One region of the Undibacterium sp. TC4M20W genome, then DNA from elsewhere that is predicted to be linked to it. Evidence: predicted binding sites of a transcription regulator. Region 1 holds the regulator's gene; each other region holds the start of a gene.
The links. The regulator sigma-54, encoded in region 1, starts transcription at its own class of promoters, with help from an activator protein. The targets are predictions, from matches to a motif close to TGGCANGNAANCTGCTTT.
Positions count from the first base shown of each region.

Region 2: the regulator sigma-54 is predicted to act here: its motif matches at 2,300-2,317, upstream of ACO0LL_RS23400 (nitrate/nitrite transporter).
Region 3: the regulator sigma-54 is predicted to act here: its motif matches at 1,664-1,681, upstream of ACO0LL_RS23545 (ammonium transporter).
Region 4: the regulator sigma-54 is predicted to act here: its motif matches at 2,552-2,569, upstream of hmpA (NO-inducible flavohemoprotein).

Region 1 is NZ_JBMPPI010000001.1:24,373-29,536, reverse strand. It holds gene ACO0LL_RS00135 (enoyl-CoA hydratase/isomerase family protein) at 1-968, opposite strand, end outside; gene hpf (ribosome hibernation-promoting factor, HPF/YfiA family) at 1,594-1,941, opposite strand; gene ACO0LL_RS00125 (RNA polymerase factor sigma-54) at 2,049-3,539, opposite strand; gene lptB (LPS export ABC transporter ATP-binding protein) at 3,551-4,306, opposite strand; gene ACO0LL_RS00115 (LptA/OstA family protein) at 4,308-4,871, opposite strand; gene lptC (LPS export ABC transporter periplasmic protein LptC) at 4,892-5,164, opposite strand, start outside.
Region 2 is NZ_JBMPPI010000025.1:76,492-81,655, reverse strand. It holds gene ACO0LL_RS23405 (protein kinase domain-containing protein) at 1-1,027, opposite strand, end outside; gene ACO0LL_RS23400 (nitrate/nitrite transporter) at 1,056-2,270, opposite strand; gene nirB (nitrite reductase large subunit NirB) at 2,642-5,071, shown strand; gene nirD (nitrite reductase small subunit NirD) at 5,096-5,164, shown strand, end outside.
Region 3 is NZ_JBMPPI010000026.1:22,640-27,803, forward strand. It holds gene ACO0LL_RS23540 (NUDIX hydrolase) at 1-332, shown strand, start outside; gene ACO0LL_RS23545 (ammonium transporter) at 411-1,613, opposite strand; gene aat (leucyl/phenylalanyl-tRNA--protein transferase) at 1,801-2,517, shown strand; gene ACO0LL_RS23555 (arginyltransferase) at 2,514-3,245, shown strand; gene ACO0LL_RS23560 (quinone-dependent dihydroorotate dehydrogenase) at 3,307-4,353, shown strand; gene ACO0LL_RS23565 (aldo/keto reductase) at 4,369-5,164, shown strand, end outside.
Region 4 is NZ_JBMPPI010000003.1:149,831-154,994, reverse strand. It holds gene ACO0LL_RS05165 (acyl-CoA dehydrogenase family protein) at 1-1,147, shown strand, start outside; gene hmpA (NO-inducible flavohemoprotein) at 1,310-2,527, opposite strand; gene ACO0LL_RS05155 (HNH endonuclease) at 2,756-3,316, opposite strand; gene ACO0LL_RS05150 (hypothetical protein) at 3,497-3,730, opposite strand; gene ACO0LL_RS05145 (hypothetical protein) at 4,202-4,396, shown strand; gene ACO0LL_RS05140 (helix-turn-helix transcriptional regulator) at 4,562-5,164, opposite strand, start outside.

The DNA of each region.
Region 1 (5,164 bases):
ACCACCAGGGCGCGCACACCTTCCAGCACTTCACCATGCTTGAAGCAATGGCGTACCATATTTCTTTCCATACGCAGGCAGGCTGACACTGTCATGTCTTTGCTGCGGCGTAGTTGTTCCAGCGTGACTGACATCAGCAATGGCGAACGTTTTTGCATGGTGGCCAGTGTTTGCTGAGCGAATTCGCTGTTGTTTTGCTGTAGTTTTTCACAGATGGCAGTAACATTATTGCCCGCGAAGATGTCATTGATGGCCGCATGTTGAGTTGCCAGTTTGCTGGTATCCGGTTTCGCCTGGTCTGCAAAAGCTGCAGCGAAATCGCGTATCGCCAGGCGCAGGTCTGTGGCTGTGCTTTCAATGAGCAAATTCATCAGTGCAGGTATTTCTGCAGTAGGTATATAGACATCCGCCAGACCTGCATAGATGGCGTCGGCAGCGGTGATGATTTCGCCAGTCAGTCCCAGGTAAGTACCAATTTCCCCCTCAGTGCGCGACAGGAAATAACCACCGCCTACGTCAGGGAACAGGCCGATATTCACTTCCGGCATCGCCATCTTGGTACGCTCGGTGACGATGCGCAAACGGCAATCTTCACCTGCCTGCGCGATACCCATGCCACCGCCCATGACCACGCCATTCATCAGCGCGATATAGGGTTTCGGGTAGAAATGGATTAAATGATTTAAGGCATATTCTTCAGTGAAAAAATCTTCCAGCAGGGCAGAATCACCTTTGGGTGTGGCCGTGCCCACGTCATAGAAAAAACGAATATCTCCACCCGCGCAAAATGCCTTTTTGCTGCTGCTTTGAATAAACACCGCGCGCACACTCTGATCATCCTGCCAGGTCAGCAAGGTCGTCGTCAGCGCTCTTACCATATCGAGTGACAGCGAGTTCAATGCTTTGGGTCTGTCTAGGGTGATGTAGCCTATATTGTTCTTGACGGAGGTAAGTACAAATTCGCTCATGGTGGTTGACTATGCAGGTAAGGGATGAAGCTGCCATTTTAACTTTGTCGGGCTTGGGCGTCACGGGGTGTATATGTTTATGAGGAAATAGAGTAAGGGCGGCATGATCGTTGCCGTTGCTGTCGGGTTTGACTTTGGGGTTGCAGTTGTTTTTGATTTTCTGCAGTTCCCATGTGTAGCCGCCGTTTGTGCAGTACAGAAAATGGATTAAGAAGAGCCGCTGTCTGAGCGGAGCGAGTTTCGGATCTTCCCATTTTTTGTACTGCACAAACGGGTACCCCGAAGGGGCGGCTACGCCTGGGTCGCCTTTCTTTGAATACTTACTTTGGCGACGCAAAGAAAGTATTTCGGCTGCCGGGCCGAGACCCGGCTTGTGTCCACGAAGGGCAAACGTTTTCATAAAGGTGCGGTATGTAACAAGCGTTGCGGCATACCACGAAAGCCACTGGATTCCAGCTAAAAGCACGCTGGAATGACGTTAACATGTGTACGGATTGTCGCAAGGCAATTCAGTTAATGATTGATGTAAATTGTTAACCTCAAAACCATTAACCCAACAAAAAGGACGCCTTTTAGCGTCCTTGTTTTGGATGTCCGTAACCCTGTTCAGGTAAGGACTGGGGTCTTATGAAGCCGATGCCGGATCAGGTATGTGCTTGATGGCGTCGTGCTGATGGTCTTGCATTTTATCTTTATGCTTGATGACCTGGCGATCAAGTTTATCTACCAGTGCATCGATTGCTGCATACAGATCATGCGCCAGGCTTTCAACGTGAATATCTTTACCGCTGATATGCAAATTGATGTCGGCTTTGTGTCGTTTTTCCTTTTCCCGGAGCTTGTCCACCGTCAGGATGACGGCGATATCAATGACCTGGTCGAAATGCCGCCTGATACGTTCTAGTTTGGTATGTACATATTCACGAATTGCAGGAGTTACTTCGACGTGATGTCCACTGATGGTGAGATTCATACTGTGCTCCTATAGTGATGTTGCTTGCTATAACGATACGCTCTCAGCATTTATTTGCCTTGAGCTAAATCATATATAGCAATTCAAACCGTGATTACAAGGACTGCTTACAAAGATTTACGCAAACTGACTGGGGGGATTTTGAGGGCTTCACGGTATTTGGCAACTGTCCGTCGGGCAATTACCATGCCCTGTTCACCCAGCATGTCTGCAATTTTGCTATCAGAGAGTGGGCTTTTCTGGTCTTCTGCTCCTATCAACTGCTTGATGAGTGCACGTATCGCGGTGGAAGATGCTTCACCCCCTGTTTCCGTCGCGACATGGCTGCCGAAAAAGTACTTCAACTCAAACATGCCATGTGGGGTCAACATGTATTTTTGGGTTGTTACACGCGAGATAGTGCTCTCGTGTAATCCTAGTGTATCAGCAATTTCGCGCAAAACAAGGGGGCGCATTGCAACAGCACCGTGGGTGAAAAAATTGCGTTGCCTTTCGACTATGGCTTGTGCAACGCGCAATATAGTCTCAAAACGTTGCCGCATATTCTTGATCAGCCAGCGGGCTTCCTGCAATTGCGCGCCCATGCCAGCCTCGCCACGGTTTTGCTTCATGATGTTGGCATACATGCTGCTTACCCGCAGCCTGGGCATGACATCCTGATTCAACATGACTTGCCAGCCGTTGCCGGATTTTCTGACGATCACATCGGGTACGACATAGTCCGATTCATCGGCAGCAAAGGCCAGGCCAGGTCGTGGTTTGCACAGGCGGATGATAGTTTGTGCATCGCGCAAATCTTCATCATCGCAATCGAAGATTTTCTTGAGTTTGGTGAAATCTCTTTGGGCAAATAAAGCCAGTTGCGTTTCAACAATTTGCAATGCCAGCCTGCGTGTGACGAAAGCAACTTTTGGCAGACGCCTGATTTGCAAGGCCAGACATTCAGACGGGCTGCGCGCACCGACACCAGCCGGGTCAAAGCTTTGCAACATGTTCAGCGCAAACGCCAGCTCTTCTGGTTCTACGCACAGTTCCAGTGGCAAACTGGCATGTATTTCATCTAATGTTTCGGTCAGGTAACCGTTATTGTCGATCGCATCGATCATCAACTCGACCAGGGCACGGTCACGCGGTTCGCGCAGGTTAAGACGCATCTGTTCCTGCAAGTGCTCACGCAGGGTGATATGGGCTGCACCGAGCTGCGGGCGGCCATCTTCATCATCGCCAGATTTGCTGCCATGCTGTACATCATCAAAGCCCCAGTCTTCTTCGCTGGAAGTGGTGCTGTCATTGCTGATGACGGTTTCTGCATCAGCGGCAGCCGGTTCTGCTGACCTGTCACTGTCTTCTCTTGCTGCCGGTGCTTCCATGCCAGCATCTGCAGAAGTACTGCTGGTATTGATGGCACCGTCAGCCAGCAGGCGTACGGCGTGATCGAGGGGATCATCGACACGTTCCAGCATGGGGTTATCAGTCAGCAGCGTCTCCAGCTCCTGATGCAATTCCAAAGTGGATAACTGCAATAATCGTATTGATTGCTGCAATTGCGGCGTTAAGGCCAGATGTTGTGAGGTACGTAGTTGCAGGCTTTGTTTCATGATGATTCCCGTCACATCCGGAAGTGTTCTCCGAGATAAACGCGACGTACAGATTCATTTTGTATGATGTCGTCAGGCTTGCCGCTGGCAAGTACCGCGCCCTGGTTGATGATATAGGCGTGATCGCAGATGCCCAGGGTTTCGCGTACATTATGATCGGTAATCAGCACGCCTATGCCGCGTTCCTTGAGGAAGCGCACAATGCGTTGAATTTCGATGACGGCGATAGGATCAACACCGGCAAAGGGCTCATCCAGCAAGACAAAGCGTGGGTTGGTCGCCAGTGCGCGGGCAATTTCGACGCGGCGGCGTTCACCGCCTGACAGTGACAGGGCCTGGCTTTCACGTATTTTTTCTATCTGCAAATCTGCCAGCAGGGCATTGAGCCTTTGCTCAATTTTCTTGGCACCGAGATATTTGCCTTCGCTGTCTTTTTGCAATTCGAGTACGGCGCGGATATTGTCTTCTACTGTCAGCTTGCGAAATACCGAAGCTTCCTGTGGCAGGTAAGACAAACCCAGTACGGCACGTTCATGGATAGGTAGTTGCGAAATATTCACGTCATCAATCGTGATATCTCCAGCATCTGAAGGTACCAGGCCAACGATCATGTAAAACGAGGTGGTCTTGCCTGCGCCATTCGGCCCCAGCAAACCCACCACCTCACCGCTTTTCAATAGCAGTGAGACATCGCGCACGACCTGGCGCGCGCCATAGCGCTTTTGCAAGCCCTTGACAAGCAAGGTGCTGCTTGACTGTGCAGTCATCTTATTTAGCCTGTTTTTCTGGTTTTGGTTGCAAGGTGATGGTGATATTGCCTGAGCCATCTACATGCTGGCCACTGGTCGAATTCGTGCCAACAAAAACATCATTCTTGCTGTCATAAGACAGGTACTCACCTTCCTGTTCCTGGGTGACGCGTTTGCCTTCGAGGTAGCGTACCTTGGCCTTGGAAATGAATTTGACGATTTCTGTACTCTGGTTGTATTCAGCACGGTCAGCTTCTCCATCTACCCACAGATCAGGGCCACCATCGCGCTTCTGGCGGAAGGTGACTTTGCGGCCACTGCCACCTGTCAGAACAACAAACTGATCGCCATTCGGGGCTTCGGTCACGACAGCACTCTCAGAAGTGACGGTCAGGGTGCCGCGCACCAGAGACACGCCCTTGGATAATCTGCTGACGCTGGCTTTGCCATCACTGATGCCATAACCGGCTTTGATGATGGTTTCTTTATTACTGTCGGCTTTTTCTGCATTTGCAGAAACACAGGCCAGGCCCAGGCAGGCCAGGCTGATCAAGCGTGTGACGCTAAATGATGTTTTGATCATGTGCATATTCGCTTTCTTGCTTATTTATTCCCGGTTTTGGGAGCTGGTTCACGTTTCTTGAGTTGAATGTAAACCTTGCTCAGCAATTCCAGGCCTTGGGTTGAATTATTGGCAATCATGCCAGTTGCAGTTGAATGCAGTTTGCCGGTCGTAATTGAAACCGGTTTGTCGGTTTTAACGATATCGTCATCCGGCAGGAGCAAAAGATAATCAGACTCCACACGCACGAATTGTGAACTCAGGCCCTCGGGCCTTTCCATGCTGACATTGTCATACAGGTGAACCATGTCATG
Region 2 (5,164 bases), on a different contig from region 1:
AGTACAGGTAGTTTCTTTGATCGGGCGTGATCACCTGGGGAAAGAAGCGCGCTACCACGCGCTTGGCCAGCCACGCTTCATGCGCAAAGGCTGAGCGCTCCTGTGCATCATTGGCCTTGTCGGGATGCAGGGTTTTTAACACCAGTTGCCGGTGATGAGAGGTGTCGCTGACGCGGTACAGTATCGTCGTCAGCGAGGTATGCATGACTTCTTCTATCGCATAGCCGTCAAGGGTCTGGCCAGGCTTCATGCGCGGTGGCACGGGCAGGGCGTGCAGCTCGCTGATGGCATCGCGCAACTCACCTTCTGGTAAGCTGTCTATGCGGGCGATCACGGCACTGCAGTTGTCTTGCGACCCCGCTTTCAGTGCGGCTGCGCATAAAGCTTCGCAGGCAGCCTCACTGCTCAGCTTGCCTGCGCTGACCTGCTTCAAAAAATCTGTCAGGTCATATTCTGTGAGACTGGCCCAGATACCATCGCAGGCCAACAAAAAGACATCATTGACACGCAACTCACCCATGCCATGATCAATGACGAGGTGATTATCGAGGCCTATGGCGCGGGTCAGCACATGCTGCATCTCCGGTCTGTCCCAGACATGGTCCTGGGTCAGTTTTTGCAAGGCACCGTCACGCAACAGGTAACAGCGGGTGTCGCCGACATGTGCACTGTAATACATGCGCCCACGCAAGACCAGTGAGGTCATGGTGGTGGCCATGCCTGCCAGCTCACGGCGGACTGAGCCTTGCTGCTGCACCCAGCTATTCATGGCGACCAGCACCTTGTCGAGTGCTGTTGTTACCTCCCAGGTGTCAGGCGTAGCATAGTAATCGGTCAGCAGCCCACGTACTACATATTCAGCCGCTTCGCGCCCGCCTTCATTGCCAGAGACGCCATCGGCTACGGCCAACACCATGCCCTTGCAGGATAGCTCAGGTTCGCCTGGCGTGACCATGCCGACAAAGTCTTCATTACGCGGGCGTATGCCAGCGACGCTGTGATGTCCTGTGCTGACTGTCAGTGGCATGTTTGTGTATTTTGTGTATTTTGTGTATTCAGATTTTTGCAGTAGTCATGGCGGCAGAGCCCCAGGTCGTGCGCCAGCGTTTCTTGACCAATGATAAACCCAGCAAGGCGATGATGGCGAGGCTGGCGAAAATCGACAGGCCTATTTGATAACTGCCGGTGATCTGACGTGAATAACCCATGCTGGCCGCCAGATAAAAACCACCTATGCCACCTGCCATGCCCACCAGGCCAGTCATGACACCCATCTCTTTACGGAAACGCTGCGGCACCAGTTGGAATACCGCACCATTGCCCGTGCCCAGTGCCAGCATGGCAACCACGAATACACATACTGCAGCAGTCGCAGATTGCAGACCGATGGATGCAATGAACAGGAAGGCAGAAGCGATGGTGTATATGACAGACAGGGTTTTGATGCCACCTATGCGGTCAGCAATACGGCCACCCATGGGGCGCACCAGAGAACCGGCAAACACGCACGCAGCAGTGAAGTAACCGGCAGTAATTGGCGTTAAACCATATTGCGTATTGAAATAAATCGTCAGGGAAGATGCCAGGCCAGAGAAGCCGCCAAAGGTCACGCTGTAAAAGAACATGAACCACCACGCGTCTTTGTCTTTCAGCACGGCCAGGTATTCAGTCAGGGATTTGCCAGGTGCATCACCCGGCGCATCCTTGGCGAAAATCAGGTAAACCGCCAGCGCGATGAATAAGGGTATCAGCGCCAGACCAAACACATTTTGCCAGCCAAAGGCAATTGCCAGTGCTGGTGCAAACAAGGCGGCAAAGGCGGTGCCGGAATTGCCTGCACCCGCTATCCCCAAGGCAGTACCCTGGTGTTCAGGCGGATACCAGCGCGATGCCAGCGGCAATGCCACGGCAAAGGCAGAACCTGCGACACCCAGGATCACGCCGAGGAACAGCAGTTGTTCATAAGTGTGCAAATTTCCCAGCCATGCCCAGCACAAGCCTATCAGCACGACGATCTGGCCTATCAATCCTGCTTTCTTGGGTTTCAAATGATCGACCAGCACGCCCATGACGATGCGCAGCAAGGCACCAGCCAATAAGGGGGTGGCGACGACCAGGCCTTTTTGTGCTGCAGTCAGGCCCAGGTCCTTGGAAATCTGGATGGCGAGTGGCCCCAACAATACCCAGACCATAAAACTCAGGTCGAAATAAAAGAAGGATGCCAATAAGGTGGGTGTGTGCCCGGCTTTCCAGAAGGAAGTTTTTTGCATGATCGCTCCAATAGTGAACATGCATGCCACTTGCAAGGGACGTGCCATCAAAATGTGCAGGTGATTCGCGTATTCCATGATTAAAAACAAAACTTTCTGCGCAAAAACTGTGCGCGCTCTGAATTAAATGGTGCAATGCACCAGAATGGCTGAGTTTTGTATGAGTGCCGCGAGGATTTTTGGTGCATGCTTCAAGAAGTGGCATTGCTTTTGCTGCCAACCGAGGAATCCTCCGTTTTTCTTGGTGAAAACCATATTAATGCGCAGTTAAATTGGTGCAGGCTTATAAAAACAGCCTGGCTTTCCCTCTGATAAAAACGAACTGGCATTGCTCTTGCTTAGAGTCTGGGGAGACAAGCAAAGGAGCAGCCATGAAGAAACTTAAGCTAGTGATGGTAGGGAATGGTATGGCAGGTGTGCGTACCCTGGAAGAATTAATCAAGATCGCCCCCGACCTGTATGACATTACCGTATTTGGTGCAGAACCTTATGCCAATTACAACCGTATCCTGCTATCACCTGTATTGGCAGGCGAGCAAACCATCAAAGACATCATGCTCAATGATGTGGATTGGTATGAAGAAAATAATATCACCCTGCACCTGGGCAAAAAAATCGTCAAGATAGACAGGGCACGCCGTCTGGTGATCGCCGAAGACGGTACCCAGACTGAATACGACCGTCTGCTGCTGGCGACTGGCTCTACACCTTTCATGTTGCCGGTTCCCGGCAAGGATCTCAAGGGCGTGATTGCCTACCGAGACATCTACGATACCAATACCATGATAGAGGCGGCAGAAAAGCATACGCATGCTGTCGTTATCGGTGGAGGCCTGCTGGGCCTGGAAGCCGCCAATGGCTTGAAAATGCGCGGCATGAGCGTGTCTGTCGTGCATTTGCCAGGCTGGCTCATGGAACGCCAGCTTGATCCTGTTGCTGGCAAGATGCTGCAAAAATCTCTGGAAGACCGTGGCCTGAACTTCCTGCTGGAAAAAAATACCGAAGCTATCATTGGTGACGATGCTGGTCATGTGAAATCCATACGCTTTACCGACGGCCTGGAAATCCCTGCGCAATTGATCGTCATGGCAGTCGGCATACGTCCCAATACTGCGCTGGCAGAATCTGCCGGGTTGTATTGCAATCGCGGCATCATCGTCAATGACACCATGCAGACTTATGACCCGCGCATTTACTCTGTTGGCGAATGCGTCAATCATCGCGGCACAGTGTATGGCCTGGTTGCCCCTTTGTTCGAAATGGCCAAGGTCTGCGCCAATCACCTGGCCAATTTTGGCATAGGCCGGTACCAGGGTTCAGTCACATCTACCAAGCTGAAAGTGACAGGCATAGACCTGTTTTCTGCCGGTGAATTCATGGGGGGCAAAGATACTGAAGAGATTATTTTGTCTGACCCCATAGGTGGTGTTTACAAGAAGCTCGTGGTCAAGGATGACAAGCTGATTGGTGCTTGTTTATATGGCGATACCGTAGATGGCAGCTGGTATTTCAAACTGCTGCGCGAAGGCAAGAATATTTCAGAAATCCGTGACTCATTGATGTTCGGCGAATCGAATACCGGTGACGTTGGTCATGAAGGACACACCAAGGCAACTGCCATGCCGGACGAGGCCGAGGTCTGTGGCTGTAACGGCGTCTGCAAAGGCACCATCGTCAAGGCCATCAAGGAAAAAGGCCTGTTCACGCTTGACGATGTGCGCAAGCATACCAAGGCATCCGCATCCTGCGGTTCATGTACCGGGCTGGTAGAACAAATTATCATGTTCACCGCTGGTGGTGATTATTCAACGGCTTCAAAAGTCAAACCCATGTGTGCTTGTACTGATCATAGCCATCAGCAAGTGCGCGATGCGATCAAGGCCAACAAGCTATTGACGGTATCTGGCGTGCAGGAATTCATGGAATGGCGCACACCTAACGGTTGCTCCAGCTGCCGCCCGGCCATCAACTACTATTTGATTTCTACATGGCCACGTGAAGCGAAGGATGATCCGCAATCACGCTTCATCAATGAGCGTTCGCATGCGAATATCCAGAAGGACGGCACTTACTCCGTCATCCCGCGTATGTGGGGTGGTGAAACAAATGCCAGTGAATTGCGCAGGATTGCTGACGTCGTTGATAAATTCAAGATACCAACAGTCAAGGTCACCGGTGGCCAGCGCATTGACTTGCTGGGTGTGAAGAAAGAAGATTTGCGCGCCGTATGGCAAGACCTGGGCATGCCATCTGGTCTGGCTTATGCCAAGGGTCTGCGTACCGTGAAAACTTGTGTGGGCAGTGAATGGTGCCGTTTTGGTACGCAAAACTCCACCCTCATGGGGCAGCAACTGGAACGCGAGCTGGCGCGCATGTATTCGCCGCACAAGGTCAAGCTGGCTGTGTCAGGTTGCCCGCGTAATTGTGCTGAGGCAGGTATCAAGGACGTTGGTGTCATCGGCGTTGATTCTGGTTGGGAAATTTATGTCGGTGGCAATGGCGGTATCAAAACCGAAGTCGCGCAATTCCTGGTCAAGCTGAAAACCCATGAAGAAGTCATGGAATATACCGGCGCCTTCTTGCAGTTATACCGTGAAGAAGGTTGGTACCTGGAACGTACCGTACATTACCTTGCCCGTGTCGGCCTTGATTATGTGAAGAAAATCATATTGGAAGACCACGAGCGCCGCAAAGACTTGTATCAACGTTTGCTGTTTGCACTGGAAGGTGAATCTGATCCATGGCATGAACCAGAAAAAGCTCAGGTCGATACGCGTCAGTTTGAACGCTTGCCAGCATAACGCCATTTTTTGAGAGGAAAAAACATGAGTCAGGAATGGCAAGTTATTTGTCGTGTAGAAGATATCCCCGTACTGGGTGCGCGCGTGGTTGCA
Region 3 (5,164 bases), on a different contig from region 1:
AGACAACGGCACAGGCTGCACAACGTGAGACCGAGGAAGAAGCTGGTGCCAATATCAAATTACATGAGCTGTTTTCTATCTTGAATGTGCCACATGTACATCAGGTGCATTTATTTTATCGCGCCACCTTGCTGGATCTGAATTACGCCGCCGGGGTCGAGAGCCTGGAAGTGGCGCTATTCTCTGAAGAGCAAATTCCCTGGGATGACATCGCCTTCCCTACCATAGGCCATACACTGAAGTTTTTCTTTGAAGATCTGGCGAAAGTAAAAAATGGTGGGCGCTTCCGGACGCATGAGCATGATATTTTCAAGCCCATGCGGGATGGCTGAAATAACATTGGCCAGGCTAATATCAAAAAAAATGGGCAAATTTTAATTTGCCCATTTTTTTCGACATTATTTTCGTCATTACCAACTGGTTTCGCGTTCTGCAGTCGATGAGATTTTGTGTATAGCCAAATCTGCACCTTCAAATTCTTCTTCAGGATCAAGACGTATGCCTACGAGTTTTTTCAAACTGGCGTAGATGATATAGCCACCGATGAAAGCAATCGCAACACCCATGACGGTGCCCAGCAATTGCGACATGAAGCTGACGCCGCCAAGACCACCCAGAGACTTTAAGCCAAAGATACCAGCAGCAATACCACCCCAGGCACCGCATAGCCCATGCAGGGGCCAGACACCGAGTACATCATCGACTTTCCATTTGTTTTGCGTCCAGGTGAACATCCAGACAAAAATGGCGCCAGCCATGCCACCAGTAAACAGTGCGCCCAGCGGATGCATAAGGTCAGAACCGGCACAAACTGCCACCAGACCCGCCAGAGGGCCGTTGTAGACGAAGCCAGGGTCATTCTTGCCGAGGATGAAAGCGACCAGCGTACCGCCCACCATGGCCATGAGAGAATTCATGGCAACCAGGCCATTCATCTTTTCCATGGTTTGTGCACTCATGACATTGAAACCAAACCAGCCCACAGTGAGTATCCACGCACCCAAGGCCAGAAAAGGGATGCTCGATGGTGGGTGGGCGGCAATTGCGCCATTCTTCATATAGCGGCCACGGCGTGCACCCAGTAACAATACTGCAGGCAAGGCCACCCAGCCACCAAAGGCATGCACAACCACAGAACCGGCAAAGTCATGGAATTCTTCAGAGAAAGCTGCTTTTAACCAAGCCTGTATGCCAAAACGCTGGTTCCAGGCTATGCCTTCAAAGAAAGGATATAACACACCGACCAGCAAGGCTGTCGCGATCAGTTGCGGGTGAAATTTTGCCCGCTCGGCAATGCCGCCTGAGATAATGGCGGGAATGGCGGCGGCAAAGGTCAGCAAGAAAAAGAACTTGACCATTTCAAAGCCGTTTTTGGCGACCAGCACTTCGGCACCAGAATAAAACTGCACGCCGTAAGCAATGGTGTAACCGACAAAAAAGTATGCGATGGTCGATACGGCAAAATCAACCAGTATCTTGACAAGGGCATTGACCTGGTTTTTCTTGCGCACAGTACCCAATTCTAAAAACGCAAAACCCGCATGCATTGCTAAAATCATGATTGCGCCAAGCAAGATAAACAAGGCGTCCGCGCTGCTATTTTGTGCATTCATGCAAAATATCTCCCAATTTAAGTGCAAGTTTGAATTAAAGATGCACTGATAAAGCAAAATGCATTCCAATTTGGTGCAAACGATAAGTGATTGATTTAATGCGATTTTTAGAAACTGATTATTTGATGGCCAAGTTTGGCGCACTGAAAAATGGCGTTTTTTTGGTGCAAGCAATATTGGGGGCTGCGTGATCCCCTGGCTGGAAACTGATAGCCCCTTCCCTCATCCCAGCAACGCACTTACTGAAAAAGACGGTGCGGCAGGCTTGCTGGCAGCGGGTGCCGACCTGTCAGCAGGACGCTTGCTATATGCTTATAGAAATGGCATCTTTCCCTGGTTTTCTGATGGGCAACCTATTTTGTGGTGGTCCACCGATCCCCGCATGGTCTTGCAGGTGGAGGATTTCAAACTATCCGCAAGTCTGAAGAAGCGCTTGCGCCAGATCAGCAAAGACCCGCGCTGGGAGGTGCGCTTTGATACTGCCTTTGAAGATGTCATGCGGGCTTGTGCCGCGCCGCGCGGTGAAGAGCATGGCACCTGGATTTCTGACGACATCGTTGCTGGTTATTGTGACTTGCACAAGCTGGGATATGCCCATTCGACCGAGGTATGGCTGGATGGTGAACTGGTCGGTGGTGCCTATGGCGTTTGCATAGGCCGCATGTTTTATGGCGAATCCATGTTTGCCAGAGTCACGGATGCATCAAAAATAGCCTTGGCACACCTGGTATTTTTCTTGCGTGAACATGGGGTGAAAATGTTAGACTGCCAGCAAGAGACGGCACATTTGGCATCTCTGGGCGCAAAAGCGATTAGCAGAGCCGAGTTTTTGCGCTGGGTAGAACATGCCAGTGCCTTGCCAGCGATTAGCAATTGGACCATAGTCAACAAGATCAGCCCGTGACCCAGCTTAACGAACTCCCCTTCGCCAGCATACAGTTTTATGCGACAGCGCCCTACCCTTGCAGTTATCTGGAAGGCTTGCAGGCGCGTTCACAGGTGGCCACGCCTGCGCATCTGATTAATGCGGATGCATATTCAGAGCTGGTGAAGAGTGGCTTTCGCCGTAGCGGCATTTTTATTTACCGGCCGCATTGCGATAACTGCCAGGCCTGTACACCAGTGCGCGTACGCGTCAATGAGTTTGAAACCAACCGCAGCCAGCGCCGCGCCTGGAAAAAACATGGCAATCTGCATGCACGCGTCAGCAGCCTCAGTTATGTGCATGAACACTATGAGCTCTACCAGCGCTATCAGGGTGCGCGCCACTCTGGCGGCGGCATGGACAATGACAGCCGTGACCAATATGCGCAATTTTTGCTGCAAAGCCGGGTAAATACACGCCTGGTTGAATTCAGGGATGACAACAATATCCTGCGCATGGTCAGCATCATTGATGTGCTCACAGATGGCTTGTCGTCCGTGTATACCTTTTATGACCCGGATGATGCGACTGCATCCTACGGCACCTACAATGTCTTGTGGCAGATAGAGCAAACGCGCTTATTGAAGCTGCCCTATGTTTATCTGGGTTACTGGATCGCTGCCAGCCCCAAGATGGCTTACAAAACCAATTTCCGCCCCCTTGATGCCTTGATGCAGGGGCGCTGGCAGACTTTGCGGGAACTGTGAAGCTCTCCTTTCTGTTTGTCTCTCAAATTTTATTTTTAACTTTTCTTTCCCACCTATTTACATGTCTGCAAAACTTCTTTACTCCCTGATCCGCCCTGCCCTGTTTGCCATGGATCCGGAAAATGCCCATCACCTGACCTTACCTGCGCTGCAGCGTGCCAATAAACTTGGCCTGGGTGGCTTGCTGGGCAATAAACCTGCAGAAGATGCGCGCACTGTCATGGGTGTGCGTTTTCCCAATCCCGTGGGTCTTGCTGCTGGCCTGGACAAGGACGGTGCGTATATTGATGGCCTGGCGGCAATCGGTTTTGGTTCCATAGAAATTGGCACAGTCACACCGCGTGCGCAAGCGGGTAATCCCAAGCCACGCATGTTCCGCCTGCCGCAGGCAGATGCGATTATCAACCGCATGGGTTTTAACAATGGTGGTGTCGATGCCTTTGTCAAAAACGTACAGGCTTCGCGTTTTTACCAGGACAAACAAGGCGTGCTTGGCCTCAACATAGGCAAGAATGCCGATACACCGATAGAACGTGCGGCAGAAGATTATCTGCATTGCCTGGCCAAGGTGTATCCCTATGCCAGTTATGTGACAGTGAATATCTCTTCCCCAAACACCAAGAACCTGCGGCAGTTGCAAGGAGCGACTGAGCTGGATGCCTTGCTGTCGCAACTGAAGGAAGCGCAGCAAAAACTGGCGGATGAACATAAACGCTATGTGCCAGTTGCCCTGAAGATCGCTCCAGATATCGATGCAGAGCAAATCAAGACCATAGGTGAAGCCTTGTTACGTCACAAGATAGACGGTGTCATTGCGACCAATACCACCATTACCCGCGATGCGGTGCAAGGCTTGCCACATGCAGAAGAAACGGGTGGCCTGTCTGGCAAACCCGTGTTTGAATTATCCAACCGCGTGATCCGCGCCCTTAAAGCAGAACTGGGTAATGAAATCCCCATCATCGGCGTGGGCGGGATTTTTTCTGGTGCCGACGCCGTGGCTAAAATGCAGGCAGGTGCGGCGCTGGTACAAGTGTATTCTGGCCTGATTTATCAAGGCCCCGCATTGGTCAAAGACTGCGCAGATGCCTTGCGCGGACATAAATAATTTACTCCTATCATCATGAAGAAAATTTTACTTGGCAATAGCCAGCTGAATGTAACCACCATCTGCCTGGGCACCATGACTTTTGGCGAGCAAAACACTGAAGCAGAAGCGCACGAACAGTTAGATTATGCGCTGGAGCGTGGCATCAACTTTATTGATACGGCAGAGATGTACCCGGTCATGCCACGTGCGGCGACACAGGGCAAGACTGAGCAATACATCGGTAGCTGGATCAAAAAATCTGGCAAGCGTAATGAGATCGTGCTGGCGACCAAAGTAGCTGGCCCCTCACGCGGCATGGGCTGGATACGCAATGGTGAAAATGATTTGAATGAAAAGAATATTCGTGCCGCCATTGAGACCAGTTTGCAACGCCTGCAAACAGACTACATCGATCTGTACCAATTGCACTGGCCCAGCCGCAATGCCCCCATCTTTGGGCAAAAACAATTTGATCCAGCAATGGAAAGACCCTGTACAGATATAGCTGAAACAGTGGCAGTATTGAATGCCCTCGTCAAGGAAGGCAAGATACGCGCTTTTGGCGTATCGAATGAAACATCCTGGGGTGTCAGTGAATTTATCAAGCAGGCAGAATTGCAAGGCACGGCGAATATCGCCAGCATACAAAATGCCTACAACCTGGTGAACCGTGCATTTGAACAGGGCCTGGATGAAACCTGCTTCCGTGAAAATGTCGGCTTGCTGGCGTATAGCCCTCTGGCATTCGGGCAATTGACAGCCAAATATACTGACGATGCCAAAGCCCATGGCCGCCTGACAATATTTCCGCCAACGTGGAGCCCGCGCT
Region 4 (5,164 bases), on a different contig from region 1:
TGGCCTGGAAAAAGGCAATCGCTGGATCGCCACCCAGATCATTGAAGACTTAAAGCCGAAAGCGCGTGCGCAAGGCTTGTGGAATTTATTCCTGCCAAAATCGGTACGCGCGCCAGAAGGCTTGTCGAATCTGGATTACGCGCCACTGTGCGAAATCATGGGCCGTGTAAGCTGGGCACCAGAAGTATTCAACTGCTCGGCCCCTGACACCGGCAATATGGAAACCATAGAACGCTATGGCAGCGAAGAACACAAAAAACAGTGGCTGGAGCCGCTGTTGCGTGGCGAAATCCGCTCTGCCTTTGCAATGACAGAGCCTGGGGTTGCCTCATCAGATGCCACCAACATAGAAACCCGTATTGACCGCGATGGCGACGACTATGTCATCAATGGCCACAAATGGTGGATATCTGGCGCAGGTGACCCACGTTGTGCGGTTTATATATTGATGGGAAAGACTGATTTCAACGCTGCCCGTCACTCACAACAATCGATGATACTGGTGGATGCCAAAACCCCGGGCATTACGGTAGTACGCCCTCTTCCCGTGTTTGGTTACGACGATGCACCACATGGTCATTGCGAAATCCTGTTTGAAAACGTGCGTGTGCCTGCATCGAATATTCTTTTAGGTGAAGGCCGTGGTTTTGAAATTGCCCAAGGTCGTCTTGGCCCTGGCCGTATCCATCACTGCATGCGCGCCATCGGTGTGGCAGAACGCGCACTGGAATTGATGTGCAAGCGCCTGAACAACCGCACTGCCTTTGGCAAGAAGATTTCTGAACAAAGCATCTGGCGTGAGCGCATTGCAGAGTCGCGCATACAAATTGATACGGCACGTCTGTTAACCCTGAAGGCAGCTTATATGATGGATACCGTCGGCAACAAACATGCGCAGGCAGAGATCGCCATGATCAAGGTTCTGGCACCGAACGTCACCCAGCAAGTGCTGGACTGGGCGATACAGGCCCATGGTGCTGGTGGTGTTTCTGGCGATTTCCCGCTGGCGGCACAATGGGCTGGCAACCGCACTTTACGTCTGGCAGATGGCCCGGATGAAGTGCATAGAAATGCGATCGCCAAACTAGAGTTGGCCAAACATATCAGCCTGACTGAAGATCTGGGTTTGCCAATTACCCGTTCCTGAATAAACTCAGATTGAATCAGTGCGCAATTCGTTGGCAACATGAGTTGCGCACTGTACCCTCACCTGATTTTATTTGACCTGAAAAATCACATTAATACAGAGCTACAGCAAGGCAATAGCATAGGTTTCAAATTACACAAAGCCTGACATTGCGGTGGCTCATCAATGTGCGAATCCGCCACTCCCAAAAGCCTCTTTATGAATACGTGCAGATGTGATGCCAAGGCTCTGCAAACTGGCGATTTGCGCCTGCATGAACGGACGCGGTCCACAGATGTAATAATCGGCTTCAGGTAAAATAAAATCACTCGCCACAGTCTGCAGATCCAGTCGCCCTTGCTGATCATAATCTATGGACTGCAGATCTTCTGCGCGAGGCACCTCGTAATACGTCAATGATTTGATCTGTCCGTATTGCTCGCTCAATTCGCGAACTTGTTGTTTGAATGCATGCACTCCACCATGCCTGCAAGCATGCACGAAACGTATTTTGCGTCTGGTGTTTTGTTTGAGCAAATGCTCCAGCATGGCAAGTTTGGGAGTTACACCTACACCCGCACTGATCAGAACCACGGGTGTATCCCTGTCCTCATGCAAGACATAATCCCCCATAGGTGGTGCCACATCAATTAATGCTCCTTCATGACAGTCCCTGTGCAATACATTGGAAACCAGGCCAGCTGGTTTGGTCGCCATTGCAGCCTCACGTTTGACGGATATACGCAAATAGGCTTGACCAGGCGCACATGAAAGGCTGTACTGACGTGGTTGCATCATACCCAATTCAGGCACAAATACTTTGACAGAGATGTACTGACCTGGCTTGTAATCAGGCACCGATCCACCATCGGCAGGTTGCAAATAGAAGGACGTTATTTCTTCACTTTCCACTACTTTTTTGCTGACGATGAAGCCGCGCCATCCTGTCCACCCTCCGGAGGTCATTGCCGCTTTTGCATAAATGGCGCTCTCTTGTGCAATCAATATATCTGCCAGTTGCCCATAGGCTGCAGCCCAGGCTGCCAATAACTCATCGCTGGCAGCGTCTCCCAATACCTCTTTGATCGATGCCAATAGATGCATGCCAACGACAGGATAATGCTCTGCCCTGATACCAACGCTGACGTGCTTGTTCGCTACCAGGGTCAAAACCGGCATCAGGACCGAAGGGTCATCAATGTGTTCGGCATACGCCAATACAGCCATTGCCAAAGCTTGTTGCTGGCTGCCAGATTGCTGATTACCCTGATTAAAGACAGGTTTCAATTCCGGGTTATGTAAAAACATGCGCGCATAAAAATGGCGGGTCAAGGCGACACCATGTTCTTTCAATACCGGTACCGTGGCTTTTACTAGATTTCTTGTATTAATGTTTAACATATCCAATTATATAAATGTATTTTAAATGCATGTTTAAAGCCAAATGAAAATGAAAGACTTTAAACAATCGGTGAAATTCAAAGTTAATGTGGAGCCATCATACCCCATATAACATGCATTGTAAATGCATGTTATAAATTGCACTGACAATTGTGCTGCTTGAATAAAATCCTGAATTTAAAAAGGCATGAATCCACTTACATGCAGCAAGGATTCATGCCCCACGCGCTACAGCAGACGACTGTGTCTGGGTAATTTCGCTGAAAGATACTCCAGTTGATCAGCAATCACATTCCTGCCGCTAAGGATGAAATGCTCGAAACGGCAAGGTGCATACGGCACATAAATCAAAGGTTTGAAGTCATGCACAAACTTGTTACCTTTGGCGTGATTGCATTCCTTGCAAGCAGTTACGCAATTTTCCCATGCATCTTTTCCACCGCGAGAAGTTGGCAGAATGTGGTCGCGTGATAATTCCTGGTAAGGAAAAGTCTCGCCACAATAAGCACAGATGTGCCTGTCACGCGCATATAGCAGGCGGTTACCGTCGCCCAAGGGAATCTGATGACGGCTGTTCCTGGACATGCGTTCACTATTACGTATAGAAATAATAGGCTTGATGAAGATTTTTGATTGTTCACCATCCTTGTTGTAGCCACCACGCAGCATGATGACCCGATCACCTATATCCCATGCCACTTTTTTTGCGGCGTACTGAGTCGCAGCGTCGTTCTGACTTATCCAGTCATACGGTACCCCTGCTATATCCAAAACCAATATTTGTTGCATACATCACCTGTTTGTATGGGATGTTTTTCCAATTTGGGAAGACGGATTGATAGGTGCTCGCTGCACATGCCATCGCAATCACGACGACTTGTTCTTTCATTGTAGCCACGATTTGCTGATGCTGTAAGGCATGATGATCAAATTTCAGCCGAATCGGCATTTCACTGCGTTTCACTGGATTTAACGACGTTTTTTCCAGGAATATTCTGGCCCAGCATCAGCGACACCAGCATGACCAACTAAATCAGGATTTTCACACGACATAGTGATATGGCGAATCGCTGCGCCATGACGCTGCTCTGCGCGCAAAGACTCAGTGAATCGCAAGGCATCAGCCATGCAATCATTGGCAAACTCTTTCGAACAGGCCTGTTCTTTTCCATCAGTACGGATGGACCAATAAATCATAAACATAATTTTCTATTTTTCTTGTTTTTATAGGATGACAAAATACATGCCTTAACTCGCCACAGGAATTTTCTTTTTTGCAGTGTTATCCGTAGTGGGAAGTATAGGCCTCATCACAAAATGAAGCGCCAGCATGTTAAAAATGACCTGATCTCAAGTCACTTTTAACATGCTGCGAATATCATTCAATATTCACAGCATGCCCCCTGCCCGTCACATGCACAAACATGTAGCGGAAGGGGCTATCTATACATCTTCCCGAATTGTTAAAGAATCCCGTGTTATCCGGCGTTTCCCGGCACGACCGCCAAACGGCGGGTTTTACTACTGGGTTTCCAAAAGCCATCTGTCAAAGCATGGATTTTAGAAACCAAAAAAGGCAAAAAGCCCGGAGCTTTAAAGGCATCCGGGCTTTTCAGCTCTCATCAAGTAGCAGATTCATATCTGCTTTCTTGATTTCAAGGGTTTGCACCCCGAATGTCCATCATCATAGCCCTGCAGAATGCAAGCTCACTGCCGCCATCCTGGCCGCCAAAGCCTGTGGCCGTGTCGCATGCCGGCACCAGTGCCGCCGCAGAAATCGTTCCTGCTGCAATAACTTCAGCTTCGCTTATCCCCATCCACTTGCCCAATAGCCTGCCTGCCCGCGTCGCGAGGCCAGGACTTGCCTGAATCAGTGATTGATAAGTGCTTTGCGTATTCATATGCTTGTTAATTGCTAGGCTTTCTCATTATTGACCATGCCATCTTGTCATAGTTTTTTCTAATTCACAAGCCTAAAAGAATAATTTCTTCATTTAAAGAAGAAATTATATGCTTTGTGGCGTTTATCTCAGATTAGGGCAGGCAATTCTGTAATAAGCGGTTTGCCACATCTTTAAGCTCAGTGTGCAATTGCGCAGGCTTACGAATTTCAAAATCAAAGGGCAAAGCGGCCAATTGTCTTGCAAACCAAGTCAAATCTTCAGACTGGTTATACAGCAGCACTCCCTCCGTAGTTTGCTCCAACACAGCAATCGAGTCAGACAGATGTCTGCGCGCCCTTTGCATATCCGTTTTCAACAAAACTTCGACACTATAGGCGCGGGGAATAGCCGCCACAGCGCTACGCAGATACGTGATGACACTGAAATTGGCAGGAACATCAAAATGTCTGGCCTGTAGACCTGCATGTATCACCCTGTCGAGCCTGAAACTACGTATATCTCGTCGTAAATGGCAAAAGCCAACGAAGTACCAGCATGCTGCGTGGAAGGCCAGACCATAGCCATCGACCACCCTTTCGCTTTCAACATCATTCGCACCGCGGTATCGCAAGTGCATCGCTTGTTTGTGCGCAACGGCATGGCTTAGCATGGCCAAGATATCTTTATCTGCCGGTATTGCCGCGGATTGAAGATTGAGTTCTATCGCTGCATCTGCGGCCTTCAATCTTTGTCT